One region of the Serratia sp. C2(1) genome, then DNA from elsewhere that is predicted to be linked to it. Evidence: predicted binding sites of a transcription regulator. Region 1 holds the regulator's gene; the other holds the start of a gene.

Evidence for each region. The regulator PurR, encoded in region 1, represses purine synthesis genes. The targets are predictions, from matches to a motif close to CANGCAAACGTTTGCNTG.
Region 2: the regulator PurR is predicted to act here: its motif matches at 1,735-1,752, upstream of purL (phosphoribosylformylglycinamidine synthase).

The regions. Positions count from the first base shown of each region.
Region 1 is NZ_JAZFBA010000001.1:1,874,349-1,877,821, reverse strand. Features, by position in the region: gene punC (purine nucleoside transporter PunC) at 1-619, opposite strand, end outside; gene punR (DNA-binding transcriptional activator PunR) at 743-1,705, shown strand; gene purR (HTH-type transcriptional repressor PurR) at 1,686-2,711, opposite strand; gene cydH (cytochrome bd-I oxidase subunit CydH) at 3,035-3,124, shown strand; gene V2S86_RS08690 (C40 family peptidase) at 3,340-3,473, opposite strand, start outside.
Region 2 is NZ_JAZFBA010000001.1:95,753-99,225, reverse strand. Features, by position in the region: gene purL (phosphoribosylformylglycinamidine synthase) at 1-1,639, opposite strand, end outside; gene mltF (membrane-bound lytic murein transglycosylase MltF) at 1,918-3,378, shown strand; gene tadA (tRNA adenosine(34) deaminase TadA) at 3,379-3,473, opposite strand, start outside.

The sequences.
Region 1 (3,473 bases):
ATACCGGCGATTTCAGCAGTTGGAAGAAGCTCAGGGTGCTTTTGGGCTGGGCAGATGGCGCGCTTTTGGCGCTTTCCTTCAGCAACAGCGTCGGTAGCAGCAAAATGACGGTGATACCCAGTAGAACGGCGAAAATTGCCCGCCATCCCAGGTGGTTCAGCAACCAGGCGCCTACCAAGGGTGCCAGCGCAGGTGAAAGTGCGACCAGCGGCATAATGGTGGCGAATACGCGATTGGCCTTGCCTTCACGGTAGCGGTCAATGACCAACGCCTGCCAGGTGACGGCGGCTGAGCACACACCGATTGCCTGAATAAAGCGCAATGACCACAACTGGACGGCATTCTGCACCCACAGCATGCCGAGGCAGCCCAGGGCAAACAACGCCAGGCCAATCAGCAGCACGGGTTTACGGCCCAAATTATCGGAGAGCGGCCCCCAGAGCAGTTGAGCAAAGGCAAAACCGGCCAGGAAAATGCTCAGGCTGGCGCTGATTGCGCCGGCGGAAATTTGCAGATCTTGCTGCATGACGCCAAAAGCGGGCAGATACATGTCGGTGGCCAGGTAACCCAGCATGCTCAGGCCGGCAAGATAGAACATAAAACCAAAGGAATTTCGCATGGTATTTCTCATTAATATTTTATTGTCGCAGGTTTTTAGCGCCGGCAAGTGTATCCGGCTGGATCTCTGCTTGTGAAACGGTAATATTTGCGAAGTGCTGTTAAAAAAATTGAAGGCAAAACCATGTGGTCTGAATATTCTCTTGATGTAGTGGACGCGGTCGCTCGCACCGGCAGCTTCAGTGCGGCGGCGCAGGAACTGCACCGGGTGCCTTCGGCAGTGAGCTATACCGTGCGGCAACTGGAGCAATGGTTGGCGGTGCCGCTATTTGAGCGGCGTCATCGTGATGTAGAACTGACACCGGCCGGCGTGCTGTTTATTCAGGAGGCGCGTGGTGTCATCAAAAAAATGCTCGACACTCGCAGGCAGTGCCAGCAGGTGGCCAATGGTTGGCGCGGCCAATTGAAAATTGCGGTGGATATCATCGTCAAGCCGCAGCGCAGCCGCCGGCTGGTATTGGATTTTTATCGTCATTTCCCCGATGTTGAGTTGCTGATCCAGCCGGAAGTATTTAACGGCGTGTGGGATGCGTTGGTGGACGGCCGCGCCGATATGGCGATCGGCGCTACGCGAGCGGTGCCTGTCGGCGGCGGTTTTGCCTTTCGTGACATGGGCGATATGCGCTGGTTGTGTGTCGCCGGCCCGCAGCATCCATTGGCGGCGTTGGATGGCCTGCTGAACGATGATCAGCTCCGGCCTTTCCCTTCCCTGTGTCTGGAGGATACCTCGCGCAATCTGCCCAAACGGGTTACCTGGACGCTGGATAACCAGCGGCGGTTGGTGGTGCCGGATTGGGCATCTGCGGTGGATTGCTTGTGCGCCGGTTTGTGCGTCGGCATGATGCCTGCGCATCAGGTGCTGCCGTTGGTGCAGCGCGGTGAGTTGGTGGCGCTGCAACTGCAACAGCCATTTCCCGCCAGCCCCTGCTGCCTGACCTGGCAGCAGAATACCCCATCGCCGGCGATGGCCTGGCTGCTGGACTACCTGGGGGACAGTGAAACCTTGAATCAGGAATGGCTGAGCGAAGTGACGCCGGAAACCGCCCAGGCTCCCGGCGACGGTGTGACTAGCGGCGGTAATCGATGAAGGGGCCGTCGGCGACCGAGCGGCGTTCAACCAGCTTAGGATGCACTTCAATGACCTGCGACTCTTCACGCTTGCTGATGATGCGATCCAGCAGCATGGTGAACGCCATCTCGCCCAAACGCTCTTTGGGCTGATGGATCGTCGTCAGCGCCGGGGTGAAATAGCGCGCGTTGCGCACGTTATCGTAGCCGATAACTGAAATATCCTGCGGTACGCGCAGCCCCAGCTCATCGGCGGCGCAGATAGCGCCCATCGCCATAATGTCGCCGCCGCAGAATACCGCCGTTGGACGTTGTTTCTGCGACAATATCTGATGCATGGCCTTGTAGCCGGATTCCGGTTCGAAGTCGCCCTGAACAATCCACTCGTCGCGCACCTCGATATTGGCTTCTTCCATGGCTTTCAAAAAGCCCTGATGGCGGCCGCCGCCGGTATTGCGCGCCAATTGGCCCGGAATGGCGCCAATATCGCGGTGCCCGCGCTCGATCAGATAGCGGCCGGCCAGATAACCGCCTTCGAAGGCGTTGTCGATAATGGTATCGGTAAAATCGCCGCGTGCTGCGCCCCAGTCCATGACCACCATCGGGATGTTACGGTAATCTTCCAGCATCCCCAGCAATTGATCCGGGTATTCAGAGCACATCACCAGCAGGCCATCGACGCGTTTTTGCGCCAGCATCGCCAGATAAGCGCGTTGCTTGTCCAGGTTGTTGTGCGAATTGCACAGGATCAGCGTATAGCCTTTGCTGTAGCAGCTGTTTTCCACCGCCTCGATCACTTCGGCGAAATAGGGCGCTTCGCTGGAGGTGGCCAGCAGACCAATAGATTTGGTGTGATTGACCTTCAGGCTGCGCGCCACGGCGCTGGGAGAATAGTGCAGCTCTTTGATCGCGGCCCCAACGGCCGCTTTGGTCTCTTCGGCGACGAAACGAGTCTTATTGATGACGTGCGAAACGGTGGTGGTGGAAACGCCAGCGCGTTTGGCCACATCTTTAATCGTTGCCATGTAAAGAATGACTCCTGAGCTCACATGTTGCAGCATGTAAGTGTGATGTTAATCGTTTGCCTGCGTAGATCCTTCTTCCAAATAAGCGAAACTGAGTTTTTAGTGTGTTGAAGTCGTCAGCGCTTGGTCAGGAGGGGCATTTTGCCGGTACGCAGTTGTGAACTGCGAATTTTGTCCCATATTGAGCCAAAGTGGAAGAGGTAATCAGTATTATAAACCGGGAAATGATAACAAGATTTTATTGCCTAACTGTGGGAAAATGGTTTGACGCATTAATTGTGTGCCTTTTATCCTTGGGAAAACCCGTCTGAAAAGGAGTTGTAATGGATACCGATCTGAAAATGTCACTGTTCACTACTGTGTGCGCGCTGGCCGTTATTATCGCTTTTAGCTTCACTGCGGCGTTGAACTGATCCCCGGTTGTAATACAGGCGCAGCCTGCTGCGCCTGTTCGCGTTTCCTGCCATTACGTCATATTTTTTCACAAGCACCCAACTACACCCATGCCTGGAAATTTTTCATGCGGTTGGCTAACGCGTTGTCAGAGCGCGGCGAAAGCACCGAAGGACAGAACGATTGCCGTAGCTTGCGTGGAGTGCGGCCGGGGGAGTACCAGCCGCGGGGGATATTATCGAATGGTTTTCGGCGTTACCACACGGCGTGCGCCAATGTAGTGGTTTTGCCAGTAGTCGTTGTCCAGTTGGCTGATACGGATTTCCTCGCCCGTACGCGGTGACTGAATGAATTTGCCGTTGCCCAGAT
Region 2 (3,473 bases), 1.8 Mb from region 1:
GCGATTCGTTGCACCACACTTCCAGCGGGCTCATGCCCGGCTCGTCGTTAAGGATATCGCGCAGTTCGAAACGGCCGCCGCGGCCGCCGTCGCTGACCAGTTCCGGCATAGCGTTAGACAGGCCGCCGGCACCGACATCGTGGATAAACAGAATCGGGTTTTGTTCCCCCAGTTGCCAACAGCGGTCGATCACTTCCTGACAACGGCGTTCCATTTCCGGGTTGTCGCGCTGCACCGAGGCGAAGTCCAGATCGGCATCGGACTGACCGGACGCCATGGAAGAAGCCGCACCGCCACCCAGACCGATATTCATCGCCGGGCCGCCCAGCACCACCAGCTTGGCGCCCACGGTAATTTCGCCTTTCTGCACGTGATCGGCGCGGATGTTGCCGATACCGCCCGCCAGCATGATCGGCTTGTGGTAGCCGCGAAGTTCGACGCCGTTGTGGCTGTTGACCTGCTCTTCATAGGTACGGAAGTAACCTACCAGCGCAGGACGACCGAATTCGTTGTTGAACGCCGCACCGCCCAATGGGCCGTCGGTCATGATATCCAGTGCGGTAACGATGCGATCCGGTTTGCCGAAGTCCTGCTCCCACGGCTGTTCGAAGCCGGGAATACGCAGGTTGGAAACCGAGAAGCCCACCAGACCGGCCTTGGGCTTGGCACCGCGGCCGGTGGCGCCTTCGTCGCGGATCTCGCCGCCGGAACCGGTAGCGGCACCCGGCCATGGGGAGATCGCCGTCGGGTGGTTATGGGTTTCCACCTTCATCAGGATATGCGCATCTTCCTGATGGTAGTCATACTGGCCGTTTTCCGGTGCGGCGAAGAAACGGCCGACCTGAGAACCTTCCATGACCGCCGCGTTGTCTTTATAAGCAGACAGAACGTAATCCGGCGTCTGCTCGAAGGTATTTTTGATCATTTTGAACAGCGACTTCGGTTGCTGTTCGCCGTCGATGATCCAGTCGGCGTTGAAAATCTTGTGGCGGCAGTGCTCGGAGTTGGCCTGCGCGAACATATAGAGTTCGATATCCGTCGGGTTGCGCCCCAGACCGGTAAAGGCATTCAGCAGATAGTCGATTTCATCCTGCGCCAGCGCCAGCCCCAGTTTGAGGTTGGCCTGTTCCAGCGCGCTGCGCCCTTCGCCCAGCACATCGACCGTCTGGTACGGCGCCGGCTGATGCTGAGCAAACAGTTGTTCTGCCTGCTGCAGTTCGCTGAATACCGTTTCCATCATGCGATCGTGCAGCAATGCGGCAAGCTGTTGCCACTGCGCTTCGGTCAGCGTCGGTGCCTTGACGTAAAACGCCAGGCCGCGCTCCAGCCGCACCACCTGCTTCAAACCGCAGTTGTGGGCGATATCGCTGGCTTTGGAAGACCAGGGTGAAATGGTACCCGGACGCGGCGTCACCAACAGCAGGCGGCCTTCAGGGGCATGTTCGGCGAGAGAGGGGCCGTACTTGAGCAGGCGCGTGAGCTTGCCATGTTCTTCGGCACTCAGCGGTGCGCTAACATCGGCAAAGTGGACGTATTCGGCGTAGATATCACTGACCGGAAGTTGAGCGTCCTGACAGCGGGACAGCAGTTTGGTAATGCGAAAAGCCGACAAAGCGGGCGAACCACGCAGTATTTCCATAATCAAAGTTCTCTCGTCTTCGAAGCAACTGACTTCAGCACTTCTTTGGGCGCAACAGGGGAAAACGCGCGCCATTATAGAGAATCTGCGCCGCCGACGAAACCGTTTGCGCAGCTATTATTGATAAAAGCTGTCGCCCCCCTCGAATTGTCATAACGTGTCAATAAAGTTGCACGCTGGCGTTTTGTTGCGCAAAATGCTCCCGCACTGGTGATTTAACCATAAGAAAAGCCTGACTCCCGGTCACCGGAGCACCCGTACCACCACTGGATAACTATTTGAAACGCCTAAAAATAAACTACATTCTCATCGGTGTTGTTACCTTGCTTCTGGCGCTCGCCCTGTGGCCCAATATTGCCTGGCGCGGTGGTCAGGGCGGGCAGCTCGAAGAGATCAAATCCCGTGGCGAGCTACGTATCAGTACGCTGAACACGCCGCTAACCTATTTCACCACCAAACAGGGGCCGGGTGGGCTCGATTACGAGCTGGCGAAACGCTTCGCCACTTACCTGGGCGTGAAGCTGGTGGTGATCCCGCACAACAATATCAATGACCTGTTCGACGATCTGGACGATGACGACGCCGACCTGCTGGCCGCCGGCCTGATCTACAACCGGGATCGCCTCAGCCGCGCACGCACCGGCCCGGCCTATTATTCCGTCTCCCAGCAGTTGGTCTATCGCCTGGGCACCCCACGGCCAAAAACCTTTGCCGATATTAAAGGCAAGCTGGCGGTCGCCTCCGGTTCCGCGCATGTCAGCACGCTGAAACAGCTTAAGCAAAGTAAATTCCCGGACCTCAGTTGGGAAGCCTCCAGCGATCTGACCTCAAAAGAGCTGCTGGAGCAGGTGGCCGACGGCAAACTGGACTATACCCTCGGCGACTCCGTGACCATCGCCCTGCTGCAGCGCATCCATCCGCAGCTGGCGGTCGCGTTCGACGTTACCGATGAAGAGCCGGTCACCTGGTATCTGAAGCGCGGCAACGACGACAGCCTGTATGCGGCGATGCTGGATTTCTATAGCCAGATGGTAGACGACGGCACGCTGGCGCGGCTGGAGGAGAAGTATCTCGGCCACGTCGGCAGTTTCGATTACGTCGATACCAGAACCTTCCTGTCGGCCATCGACTCGGTGCTGCCAACCTTCCGCTCGCTGTTTGAAAAGTACGCCAATGAGATCGACTGGAAATTGCTGGCGGCCATCGCCTATCAGGAATCGCACTGGAACCCGCAGGCAACCTCCCCCACCGGCGTACGCGGCCTGATGATGCTGACGCGGGCCACCGCCGACGGCCTGGGGGTCAACGATCGTCTGGATCCCGAGGAAAGCATTCAGGGCGGCGCACTTTACCTGCAGAGGTTAATGGCCAAGGTGCCCGACAGCGTGCCGGAAGACGAACGCATCTGGTTCTCGCTGGCGGCGTACAACATGGGCTGGGGCCATATGCTCGACGCCCGCAAGCTGACCAAAATGCAAAAAGGCAACCCGGACAGCTGGGTGGACGTCAAACAGCGCCTGCCGATGCTCAGCCAAAAACGTTATTACCCGCAGTTGACCTACGGCTATGCGCGCGGGCGCGAAGCCTATAACTACGTGGAAAACATTCGCCGCTATCAGGTCAGCCTGGTCGGCTATCTGCAAGAAAAAGAGAGGAAGGCGGCGCAGGAAGCGGCCGAACGGGAAGCGCTGGGGAAAGGCTATCCGGTCGTTATGCCGGAACTGGCGCTTAACCACTAATTACTCCGGCTTATCCGCCGCACGCTGCGCCAGCTTAAGCGCTTTTTTCTGCTCGCGGCGCAGGCGGAAAAAGTTGCTCAGCGTCGCGGCGCATT